3 regions of the Paenibacillus sp. Lou8.1 genome follow, and region 2 is predicted to be linked to each of the others. Evidence: a T-box and tRNA genes for the amino acid it is inferred to sense, from the RefSeq annotation. Region 2 holds a T-box; the other regions hold tRNA genes.
What was found. The T-box of region 2 lies ahead of leuS (leucine--tRNA ligase). A T-box ahead of a tRNA ligase gene usually reads a tRNA of that ligase, here a tRNA-Leu.

Region 1 (4,287 bases), on a different contig from region 2:
TGTATCGGGATGTGTCCGTCGCGGTGAAGCGACACTATATACAATCAGGTCTACCTTGCCCAGCTTTTCCTTTACCAGCTTCAACGTCTCCTGCTTAATTTCATGAGAAAAAGCATCTCCATTAATGCTTTCTGCTATGTAGCCGGCTGCTCTGGCCGCTCTTTCAAAGGCTACCGTATTATACCAGCCTGCTGAAGCCGTGCGCCCCTCAGATGCGGGACGTTCATAGGATACCCCTATGGTGTCCGCTCCCAGACCGAAGCTCGCAGCAATACGAGAAGCCAGCCCGTATCCAGTAGATGCTCCGATCACAAGCACCTTTTTAGCTCCTTGTATTGATGTGCTGTCTTTGATGTAGTTGATCTGACGGTTAACATGAGCCGCGCATCCTGCAGGATGTGCAGTCGTACATATAAAACCACGGATTTTCGGTTTAATAATCATTGCAAGGGTCCCCCTACTTTAGCATTCATTTAATATGGATGTAATGGTTGTCCAGTCATAACTATATAGCAAATCAGCTTGCGGCTCAACACATAACATAACACTTGAAGACAGCCGAAGAAAACTACCGTAAACATCATAGTCTGCAACGCTTTTTTACTCCACTATTCATTTTGAATCATTTTCTAACAACATCACATCTTCTCCTTGCTGTTGTCTTATTTGGATATTAGCCCTTCCCCAAGAACACATTAAGTCAATAATTTCATTTGCTGTAATTCCATATTCCGTTATATAATACTCCACTTTTGGAGGCATTTGATTATACACATGTCTACCTATGATACCATCCTTTTCAAGTTCGCGAAGTTGCTGTATAAGAACCTTTTGAGAAATGCCTGAAATACTACGCTGTAATTCACTTGTCCTTTTTCTACCAGACATTAATAAACATATGATTAATGATTTCCATTTACCTCCGATGATCTCAAGTGTTGCTTCTATGCCTAAATTATATTGTTTCATAGTACCACCTCTTCAACGCTAAAAATAACAAAGTTTATCTAATTAATTCTATAATCGCATATCTTCACTTTAAGTCCAATGCATACTTTCAAGTAACTATCTTACTTTATTGTGTGTATTTACTTTTTTTGAAGCATACAGAATAATAATAGAGCATCTATAAAGGCAAATATGTTACGTAAGAAAGGTGATTTATGATGAAAACTCTTGTGATTTTAGCTCATCCCAATATCGAAGATTCTAGAGTAAATAACAGATGGAAACGAGAATTACTTCAATATACCAATGAAATTACAATTCATGAGATTTATAAAGAGTATCCAAACTGGAGCATTGATGTTTTGAAAGAACAACAGCTACTTGAAGCATACGATAATGTCATATTTCAATTCCCTTTGTATTGGTATAGTTACCCTCCTTTATTAAAAAAGTGGTTCGATGATGTTTTTACCCATGGATGGGCTTATGGTTCAAAGGGTGATAAGTTAAAAGGAAAGAAGCTAGGGATAGCCATGTCCATTGGCGATAAAAAAGAAAATTACTTACCTACTGGTTCCGTTTCTTTTACTGTAGATGAAGTTATAGCACCTTTTAAGGCAAGCGCAGTGCATGTTGGCGCCATAACATTACCCTATTTCGCTGTCTTCGGAGCCTCGTTTCAAGCAAGCGACGAAGACATTGATCAGAGTGCAAAAGACTATATTAAATATATATTTCAGTATAAATAAAAAAGTTATAATGGTAGGCGCATCTTAACCATATAAAAACAGGCTCTTGGTGGCATCCAGCCAATCCAAGAACCTGTAAATGTTAGGCTATGATGCGGTCGAGAGGACTCGAACCTCCACGGGGGGTTAGCCCACACGGACCTGAACCGTGCGCGTCTGCCAATTCCGCCACGACCGCATATTATGTATTCACACCGATGTTTTTCAATCACGGTAATTTAGATTATATCTTCCATAGAACATAAAATCAAGCTATTTTTATATTATATTTTCTATGAATCATTTCCGTAAATATAAGAAAATCACTGGATATCACAAACCAGATATGGTAAAATGGGTCCATCAGGAAAGGAGGTGCGTCAACATCAATAATCACATGTTGAGCGTATCCCTTACCCGGTCCGTTATTCTCTAATTTACAGAGTTGACGGAGGCGCGGGATACGGATCAAAGCTTTAAATAAGCGCCACGGGTAGAAAGACCGTCCTCGGACGGTCTTTTTTATTTCAACATCATCTATAAGATTACATACTGCACCGTGAAAGAGGAGATACGATGTCGATTAGACCCGCAAATGTGGAAGAGCTCAACGAGTTGGCAGCCATCTGGCTAGATGCTTCCATAGAAGCCCATCATTTTATTGCTCCGCAGTATTGGGCATCACAAGTTACCGAGATGGAAAACAGGTACCTTCCTCTCGCTCAAAACTACGTTATCATACAAGATGATCATAGCATTGGCGGCTTCGTTTCCATGTTGGATGGATACTTAGCAGCTCTGTTTATACGTGTTGATTCTCAAAGAAAAGGCTACGGCCAGTTACTACTAGATTGGATCAAGAAGCAACATAATGAGATTCAATTAAAGGTATACCAGTCGAACACAAAAGCATTCAACTTCTATACTAAAAATGGATTTACCATTCAAGCGGAATCTATTGATACCGAAACTGACGAGAAAGAATTTGTAATGGTATGGACAAAACATGAACGATAATGAAGCACCATTAGCTATACAATCTTCTTATTTAACCCATAGACCTCGGTATATAAGATCTCTTTAAACGGAGCAAAATCCTGTTCAGCCAGCGCACCTGGATAGCTCATTATTTGAAGCCGCAGATCAGCCTGTCCTTCTCTTAAAGGAGGCTGTACATAGTCAAAATGGTTCAGATGAAATCCCAAACGTTCATAAAAACCAATTCTTCTCCGAGTCCACTCATCCACTGGTGGCTCAACCTCCAGTACTACCGGTTTATCGGACTGTGAAATAAACTTGCTCATAAGCTCTTTACCTAACCCACCACCTCGTATAGCCGAATCTACGGCAATATGCTCTACAAACCGAAAATCTGTAAACTCCCATCCCGCCAAAAAAGCAATTGTTTGCCCTTGTTCGTCCTTTTGGGTAAGTAAACGATAACACGGATGATGAAGCAAAGCCCTCTGTGACTCGAATGTCCTGCATTCCGTTTCAGGAAAAGAAGCCTCCATAATCGCATATACTTGAGAGAATTCAAGTTCATTCATTTATACTTTCAACTCCTCTAACGTTAACTTGTTGGTCTACTAATGTCATTTACATTAGGGCCTAACCCTTTAGACCTTGTTTAATTCCATAAGCGTCAGCAATATGTGTTCCAACAGCTCTGGAATGTCTTCCATCTGATCTTCGTTAATTTGTCTGGAAAATCGGAGTTCAATCCTATTTTGGTATGTAGATGTCTTCTCTCCGTAAATCTGACTAAGCGTTTGTACCGGTCGAAGATCGGGCTTCCAAATTTCGGTCAGTATATTTTCAATCCGGCTGCATTGTGACTCAATTTCACGAATTTCCATGTAAAAACTCAGCAACAAGACACATCCCGGAATTTGATCTTTGATTTCCAAAATTTCCGCAGCCAAGTTGTTTAAATCTGCCTTCAGTTGAATCTCTGCTGTCACACTCGGGTGTTCTCTCAGTCTGAATTGGACAGCAAATTCACGTGACATCACAGACATTTCCAATCTGTCGATTCGCTGCGTAATGTCAATACGTGAATCTAGATTATCCAGATCGTATACTGTATTTTCCATGGCCACTTTTAAATTATCAAAAACCGTCGGATCGAACATATATTTTTCACCTCCAATTATGGAGTATAACATAGCTTGTGTTACTCCTAAAATAGGATGCCCCTTTTCACGACAGCATATTAAGACGGGATTTTATAGTATACAGTAAGTTGGCTAACTCTTAATTGAAGTTTAGTGAATAAATTTGTAAAAACGCATAATTGTGACAAAAAAATATATATTTTTGTTTATAGTTCCATTTTTATTCCATTTTATTGGGATTCAATATATAATAATGGATGGGATTGGCTATATATATTCGTTTAAATCCCAAAATATAAGAAGGGAAGAGATTATTAAATGAAAAAGGCAGTTTTTTCTACACTAGGTCTTGCACTTCTATTAAGCACATCCACCGCCGTTGCATCTGCTCAAGAAGCAGCACCCGCATTACAAAAGGAATCTATCCAGCCTTCTAATTCATGGTACGCCGACACAGAGCCTAATAACTGGTTTGATGAAATTACCAGTGAAAT
Region 2 (4,287 bases):
TTACAGGCCAGAGTGGCGGTTCCCGGAGGTATTACCGCCGAAGCTCTCGCATTGTTGGACATCAGCCTGCATAGCGTCTTTCCCGAGCTGATACAGGCCACGCACAACAAATATGAAGAGGATATGCAAAAGGTAGATGTCTCCTTCGGCTTAAAGCCGATTAACCGGCAACAATATTAACCAGCTTACCTGGAACAGCAATTACCTTGCGGATCGTTTTGCCGGCCAGTGCCTGCTGAACATTGTCCAACGACACAGCGAATGCCTCCATCGCTTTAGCATCAAGGTCCTTGGCAATCGTTGCACGCTGTACGATTTTACCATTTACTTGCACAACAATTTCCACTTCGGCGTCCACCGTCCATGCTTCATCATAAGCAGGCCAAGCCGCGTAGGTAATGCTATCATTGTGCCCCAGCAGCTGCCACAATTCCTCAGCCAGATGGGGTGCAAGCGGCGACAGCATTTGCACGAAGTTTTCCATTGCTGCACGCGGCAGAAGGTCTGCTTTGTATGCATCGTTGGTGAAGATCATCAGCTGGCTGATCGCTGTATTGAAGCGCAGCGCATCCAGATCTTCGGTTACTTTTTTCAGCGTTTTATGCCAAGTACGATTGAACTCATCACTACCGCCGTCATTTGTAATTTTATCATTCAGGCTACCATCCTCCGAAACAAACAGGCGCCATACGCGGGACAGAAAACGATGTGCTCCCTCTACCCCATTCTCATTCCATGGCTTGGTCGCTTCCAGCGGCCCCATAAACATCTCATAAATACGCAGCGTATCGGCGCCAAATGTATTGACAATATCATCAGGATTAATGACATTACCGCGTGATTTACTCATTTTTTCATTGTTGTTGCCCAAAATCATACCCTGGTTGACCAGCTTATAAAAAGGCTCTTTCGTTTCCACTACGCCGATATCATACAGTACCTTATGCCAGAAACGGGCATACAGCAAGTGAAGAACCGCATGTTCCGCTCCGCCAATATACAAATCAACAGGCATCCATTCACGTTGTTTCTCTTTGGATACAAGCTCTTTGTCATTTTTCGGATCAATAAAGCGCAGGTAATACCAGCAACTTCCTGCCCATTGCGGCATTGTATTCGTCTCGCGACGTGCTTTCATACCTGTCTCAGGATCAATGGTTTCCACCCAATCTGTTGCGTTCGCCAGCGGGGATTCACCTGTACCTGAAGGCTTAATATTGTCCATCTCCGGCAGTACGAGCGGAAGTTGGTCCTCAGGAACCGTTTTGATCGTTCCATCCTCCAGATGAATTACCGGAATCGGCTCGCCCCAATAGCGTTGACGGCTGAACAGCCAGTCACGCAGGCGGTAGGTGACTTTGCCGTGTCCTTTGCCCTCGGCTTCCAGCCATTCAATCATCTTCGGAATCGCTTCCTCATTGGTAAGTCCATTCAGCGGGCCTGAATTGACGTGCGGTCCATCCTCAGTATATGGCTCATTAGCCACATCTCCACCTTGGACAACCTCAATGATATTCAATCCGAATTGCTTGGCAAATTCCCAGTCACGCGTATCGTGAGCAGGTACAGCCATAATCGCTCCAGTTCCGTAGCCTGCCAGTACATAGTCAGCTATCCAGATCGGCAGCTTTTCGCCGTTCACCGGGTTCACTGCATAAGCTCCTGTGAATACGCCTGTTTTATCCTTGGCCAGATCCGTACGCTCCAGATCGCTTTTACGAGCAGCTTGTTCACGGTACTGTTGTACAGCATCCTTTTGCTTAGGCGTAGTGATAATATCTACTAATTCCTGCTCTGGTGCCAGCACACAGTAGCTTGCGCCGAACAGTGTATCTGGGCGGGTTGTAAATACTGTGAGTTGCTCGTCATAGCCTTCAATTGGAAAACGAACCTCTGCCCCGGTAGACTTACCGATCCAGTTCCGCTGCATATCCTTAATACTCTCAGACCAATCCAGTTCCTCCAGATCATCCAGCAGACGATCCGCGTATTCCGTAATTTTCAGCATCCATTGACGCATTGGTTTACGGACGACCGGATGACCGCCACGCTCACTCTTGCCGTCAATAACTTCTTCATTCGCCAGCACTGTTCCCAGCGCTGGGCACCAGTTCACGGGTACTTCAGCTACATATGCAAGGCCGCGCTTGTACAGCTGGATGAAGATCCACTGTGTCCATTTGTAGTAATCAGGGTCCGTCGTGCTGATTTCACGATCCCAGTCGTAGGAGAAGCCGAGCGATTTGATTTGACGGCGGAAGTTATTTACGTTTTTCACCGTAATTTCGCGTGGGTGCTCCCCTGTATCCAGCGCATGCTGCTCGGCAGGCAGACCGAAGGCGTCCCAACCCATCGGATGCAATACGTTGTAGCCGCGCATTCTTTTATAACGTGAAACAATATCCGTAGCTGTGTAGCCCTCTGGGTGGCCTACATGCAGGCCGGCTCCAGATGGGTACGGAAACATATCCAAAGCATAAAACTTCGGTTTGCCCGGCTCTTCCCCGGTGCGGAACGTCTTGTTCTCATCCCAATATTTCTGCCATTTTGGTTCAATACTTTGCGGTTGATAGCCGTGCTTCGGCTGTGTGTCTGTCATTGTCTTTTCCTCCTCAAACGGTATGCAACAAAAAAACCTCTGCATCCCGTAGCGTGTCAGCGCTAGGGACGAGAGGTTATATTCCCGTGGTACCACCCTAGTTAGCAGAAAGCGTTCTTCGCGTTCTACTCCCTTTGCACCTGATAACGGAGGTGATCCGATGCGGGTTAATAACAGGATACAAGCACCTGTAAAGGCGTTCCTGCGTTGGACGCATATCTCCGAGGCGAGTTCACTTTGCGCTGTCAACCGGCTTGCACCACCCGCCGGCTCTCTATATGTCCAGACAAAGCTACTATTCCTCATCAGCGATTGTTTAACCGTTAATAATGGCACTATTATATTGAAAACCGCGAAAAAAGTCAAATAAGGACTAGCTTTGGTGTTAAAGACCCTCTTCATACTAATTGTTCATGACACATGCATACGAATGTTTTATAATAACTTCGAATTAAATTGATGAAAATTGAGTTGAGTTGAGATAAGAAAGGTGAGCTGAGACATGGCACAGATTAAAATTTTCGGAATAAAAGAAGCTCTAAATCCAATCAAAAAGCAGCTTTCAGAGGTGATTCATTCTGCTGTGGTGGATGCGTTCAAATATCCTCCAGACAAGAGGTTTCATCGTTTTTTCCCTATGGATCAGGAAGACTTTATATATGCCGATGGTCGCTCTGAGGCGTACACCATTATTGAAATCAGTATCTTTGAAGGCAGAACGACAGAAGCTAAGAAGCAGCTCATCCAGCTGTTATTCCAACGAATTACGGACCATTTTGGCATTGCTCCACAGGATCTTGAGATTACTATATTTGAAACGCCCAAACAGAACTGGGGTATTCGGGGTGTACCGGGTGATGAGCTTCAGTTGAACTATAAAGTGAATATATGAGTGCAAAAAGACGCCCTTCATGTCATCATGAAAAGCGTCTTTCTTTTCCTAAATTTGCTCAATGAGTCTTCACTATTTTACAGCAACATAAAACAGTCTCGCCGCGTCACCTTCTGCTTCTACCCATTCAAAATCCGCATATACCTTCACATCACGAAAACCTGCTTTGGACAATTCTGCCTTCATCCAGTCTGGGTCATAGGCACGCTGTACATGTATTTCCTCGAAACGCTGGTATAGATCGCGTCCTTCATGTTCTGCTTTCGCAAAGATACTAAGATGATGCTCAATTTCACAACGGGGAGTGTCCAACGCACATGTCCAGATATATGAGATAGAGCGATCATCCAGTACGAATGGCTGCTCTTCATCATAACGTAAAAACGTCTGGGGATGATGTACATCGAACAAGAAGGTTCCGCCAGGCTTCAGACCAGCATGAGTTCTACGAAAAGTAGAAATTATATCTTCTTCCTCCAACAAGTAATTCAGACAATCGCAAAAAGAAATTACAGAATCCACAGGCTCGGGTAAAATCCATTCTCTCATATCCTGCTGTATCCAGCGAACGCTTCCCTCACGAAACAATCGCTGTCCCTGGGGAGTGGTTTCCATTTTGCGACGGGCTACTGCCAGCATGTCAGAGGATAAGTCGATTCCAGACACTTCGAAGCCCGAGTTAACTAGGGGAATCGTAATCGAACCCGTTCCACAGCCCAGCTCAGCCACCGTATGCGGCATACCGTACTGATCCCAAGCCTGCCGTGCAAAGCGTAACCAGTCCGGGTACGGCATG
Region 3 (4,287 bases), on a different contig from region 2:
GAAATAAAAATATGCCCATCATCATTAAACTTGCTATAAAGATTGGGGACATCGGTATCCTCCTCCTGGGTTTACAAACAGAATATGCAGGTTGTAACCGGGATGTGGATTATTGGATGTAAATTTAGTTGCAATTGGAATAAACAGTTGAGCGCTGGTTACGATCTTGAACAAGTTGACTAAATTATACCATAACTACCGTCCTGCAATGAAAGACGTCTAAATACCCACTCTACCTTAATTCGACATCATACTTTATATTCAGCGAAATATTGACATATGAATATGCACTTCACATATATGAAGATGCAATCAGAAACATGTGGTAAGTATATGCATAAAAGCACCGCGAAATCGACGGAAAAGTTTGGTAAGATTAAAGTAGATTGAAAAGGAGGTACTCTTATGAATGAAGAAAACAGACCATTCTCTAGATCAGCAGATGCTGAAGGAGCCAAAGCGAACTTGATGCCAATCAGTGGAAGCTTCACTCCGAGGGAGCGCCTAGCTTATGGCGTCAGGTCAGCAACCTGCTGATTCTAGTTGGCGTGATTGCATTGATTATCATTTTAGCTCGAGTGCTCTAATTGAGATATCCAAAAAACGAAAAGAATTAGGGATGTGAAATGGTGTTAAAGGCAGCTTTACTTTTTATATTGGCTGGCATCGCTGAAATTGGAGGAGGATATTTGATTTGGCAGTGGCTGCGTGAAGGGAAGACATGGTATGTCGGACTTTGCGGCGGAGTAATTTTGGCTGTGTATGGAATCATCGCTACCTTTCAGGTTTTTTCCTCCTTTGGACGTGTATATGCAGCATACGGAGGTGTCTTTATCGTTCTTTCCATCGCATGGGGCTGGTGGATTGATAAAAAGACACCCGACTTGTACGATTTCATTGGTGGATTGATTTGTTTGGTCGGTATAGCTGTAATCCTGTTTCCGCGATCAGGGTGATAGGACGAAAAACCCTTTTTTATTTTCGAAAACATGACTATAGGTCTAAAAAAATAAGCTTCATATTCCGAAATAGAACTTAAGGAGGGGGTTCTATGAACTGGAATCAAATGAAGCTTAGATTGAAATTTGGCAGTACTATGCCGAAGAATGAAGGTAATTTCTCTTTTGGTATCATGTGTGGACTCTTAATCAGCATCGTGCTGTGGATATCGATCATTGGCTGGATTATGCTGATCTTTAAGTGATTTTACGAAATCACTGTACATATCAAAATAAATAAAATTAAGGGCTGCTCACAAACCTGTGTCCTATTACCCATGCTTTATTTTGTGAAATCGTTACGTAACTTATCTATCCCGCGACCTATGGCTTCATCAATCATATCGGTAGCAGCAGGTGTATCTGCATCGGTGTCAGGAATGCGATTAAATCCTGGCTCGCGCTTGTCGAGGGATTGTTTATGTTCGATTTGATCGTCAGTACGATTTTTTTCAGAGTTATTATCTCTCATAGCACATCACAGCTCCTTTTATTAGGTACATTCAGCTTCTATACTTTACATAAACGCTTGTGCTCCAGACTAAACGTTGATAAAAATAAAACCGGGAGGAAGTAAATCCCGCCCGGCACTTCCCAAACAACTAGCGATGCTCAATCAGATCAATCGCTCCCAGAACAACATGAGCCAGTCCGAAACCGAGAATGCCTGTAGCTGCAAGTTTGTACTTACTGCTCAGCAACACAGCGCCTGAAGCCGATACTACCGTTCCAAGAACAGCTGGAATCATACCTTCACGCATTCGTAACACCCCTTCTGGTAGTTTGGAAAGACGTTTATTAGTGTGATTCAAATGTGCACAAGTTATACAAAACAGAGAATTTTATTATTTTTTTTTTTAAAACACTTTACAATTCGATAAAATTATCGTATTATATGTTGGTGCCCAATTGAACGACATTTACATAACGAGAACACTTCTTAATCAGATGCATGTTTCTCAGATACTTGTAAGACAAGTAAGTGTAAAGATTAGCGTTCCTAAATTTATGCCGGGGTGGCGGAATTGGCAGACGCACAGGACTTAAAATCCTGCGGTAGGTGACTACCGTACCGGTTCGATCCCGGTCCTCGGCATTCTTGAATTACCATGGACACATCAAAGTTAAATGAACGAAAATAATGAGAGATCTTGTAGCTGCAGTGGAGCATTCAGCAGGTACGCAGGATCAACAAAAAACGTCTCACCGTTAACATACGGAGAGGCGTTTTTTATTTTGGCAAGATTAAGCGATCTTGTAACAGAGAGTCGGAGCCTTTCTATTGCATCAATGGTTATAATCATAGGTACCACGAAATGGGGGCTTTATAATTGAGTGTAAATTATCTCCAAAAATGAAGAGGTATAAATCCTTCAACAGAATTTTGTTGTTTTTAATTAATCATTGGGAAGGTGGTTCAGTGAAGCTGATATGAATCTGACTTATCATATGGAACAGTTAAGAGTTTGTTTTATGAATTTCATTAACTATGTATATTTTGTAATGGATGAGAAAACAAGAGACATAGCTATTGTTGACCCTTCATGGGATTTATTGAAAGTAGAATCCTATCTTCAACAATTGAATGGCGATCTCAAAGCGATACTATTAACTCACTCACATTGGGATCATATTAATTTGGTAAATCCACTCCTAGAAAAATATAAACCGCAAGTATTCATGTCAACAAACGAAATCGATTTTTATAATTTTAGATGTAGAAATTTATATTCAATTAAAGACAAGGATTCAATCAAGGTTGGTGAAACGGAAATCAAAAGTCTTTTGACCCCCGGACATACCGTGGGAAGTGTATGCTATCTGTTGTCAGATCGCTTATTTACTGGGGATACAATATTCATTGAAGGTTGTGGTTTTTGTGACCCAAATGGAGGAGATCCGGTAGAATTATATAATAGCGTTCAAAAAATAAAGCGAGAAATTGATGACTCTATTCAAATTTATCCTGCTCATTCATTTGGTAAAGCGCCTGGTTTTACACTCAATCACCTCATGGATGAAAATATTTATTTTCAATTTACGAGTAAGGAATCTTTTATTAAATTTAGAATGCGTCCGAACCAAAAGGGCCTGTTCGATTTCAAATGAGTCTGTAATGTGGCCCAGTGCTAATGGTGAAAGAAAATATTGAATATATAAAATAGTACATAATGATTTATCGCTTGTATATGCCCCAGGTGCTCAAGTTCACTAGTATAAAACACACGGATCAGTTCTTTTATGAGCCGCCAGAAACATAAAAGCTGTACTCGAAAGATAATAATGACTTCAAATTGAGCATTTTCAGAAAGGTCTGTGAATCCAAAGATGAACTTGGCCGTTCCCAATCAACTGTGAATTGACAGGGTTTGAGTAGAGGATTATAATGGAAAAACATTATTCCAATTATATGATTATATGAAAAATAAAGGAACTTGTCTGTGGTTAATCGCTGGCGGGTCACGTTAACCATTAATGAGGGATATATCGTGAGAGATTGTAGCTTATCAAGTAGGATAAGTGAAAGGGCGAAGCTATGTATATGGGTAGTAGACATTATAGAAGATGATTTGGCAGTACGTTTTTATAGGAGATGAGTTAAGTGAGCTGGTACGTGTTTTTTGTGCGAACGGGTAGGGAAGAACAGGTCAAGCAGCTTATTAATGAGTGGATGGATTCTGAAGTCTACAAACCCTTTATACCTCTCCAAGAGAGACTTTTTAAAGTAGCAGGAATAGTAAAGAAAGAATGGGCTCCTTTGTTCCCAAGCTATGTATTTATTGAATCGAATTTACCTGACTTGCAGTTCGTAACCAGTACAAATTCAATGATTTGCACTTCTAGTGATATCATTCGTTTATTGAGATACTCGAAGTTTGAAGCTTCAATGAGAGATTCGGAGAAACAAATGTTAGAGAGTCTATGCAATGATAGCTATTGTATAGAATCATCAACTGGAATTATTGAAGGAGACAATATACGTATCCTAGATGGCCCACTCAAAGGAAGGGGGAGTATAGTCAAGAAAATAGATAGACATAAACGACAAGCGGTCATTCAGTTGGAATTTATGGGTGATATTAGGTTAGTGAGGGTAGCGTTGGAAATTATAAGTAAGGTTTAAAGTGGAGAACTTATGACGAGTTCATACTCCATGAGGAAGCTTTCAGAACCCTTAAGGGATTTGAAGGCCTTTTTTGATTTGGACTGCTAAGTTAGTAGTTTACTAGGGGGGATATGCGTAGCCTCGTATGCAGAACAACTAATATTGAAGCGGGAAGATGCCGTG

Region 1: it has a tRNA-Leu gene. The T-box ahead of leuS (leucine--tRNA ligase) is inferred to sense a tRNA for this amino acid. The anticodon was not compared.
Region 3: it has a tRNA-Leu gene. The T-box ahead of leuS (leucine--tRNA ligase) is inferred to sense a tRNA for this amino acid. The anticodon was not compared.

What each region holds. Positions count from the first base shown of each region.
Region 1 is NZ_JANAVN010000001.1:196,093-200,379, reverse strand. Features, by position in the region: gene fabV (enoyl-ACP reductase FabV) at 1-444, opposite strand, end outside; gene NLX78_RS00965 (winged helix-turn-helix transcriptional regulator) at 613-969, opposite strand; gene NLX78_RS00960 (NAD(P)H-dependent oxidoreductase) at 1,167-1,697, shown strand; tRNA gene NLX78_RS00955 (tRNA-Leu) at 1,791-1,875, opposite strand; gene NLX78_RS00950 (N-acetyltransferase) at 2,253-2,693, shown strand; gene NLX78_RS00945 (GNAT family N-acetyltransferase) at 2,708-3,226, opposite strand; gene NLX78_RS00940 (hypothetical protein) at 3,296-3,811, opposite strand; gene NLX78_RS00935 (hypothetical protein) at 4,112-4,287, shown strand, end outside.
Region 2 is NZ_JANAVN010000006.1:129,556-133,842, forward strand. Features, by position in the region: gene comER (late competence protein ComER) at 1-180, shown strand, start outside; gene leuS (leucine--tRNA ligase) at 161-2,599, opposite strand; T-box leader at 2,661-2,917, opposite strand; gene NLX78_RS10395 (tautomerase family protein) at 3,102-3,491, shown strand; gene NLX78_RS10400 (class I SAM-dependent DNA methyltransferase) at 3,564-4,287, opposite strand, start outside.
Region 3 is NZ_JANAVN010000004.1:254,872-259,158, reverse strand. Features, by position in the region: gene NLX78_RS07510 (hypothetical protein) at 1-52, opposite strand, end outside; gene NLX78_RS07505 (YnfA family protein) at 630-956, shown strand; gene NLX78_RS07500 (hypothetical protein) at 1,052-1,204, shown strand; gene NLX78_RS07495 (hypothetical protein) at 1,282-1,470, opposite strand; gene NLX78_RS07490 (hypothetical protein) at 1,601-1,759, opposite strand; tRNA gene NLX78_RS07485 (tRNA-Leu) at 2,009-2,094, shown strand; gene NLX78_RS07480 (MBL fold metallo-hydrolase) at 2,448-3,107, shown strand; gene loaP (antiterminator LoaP) at 3,601-4,122, shown strand; gene NLX78_RS07470 (4'-phosphopantetheinyl transferase family protein) at 4,267-4,287, shown strand, end outside.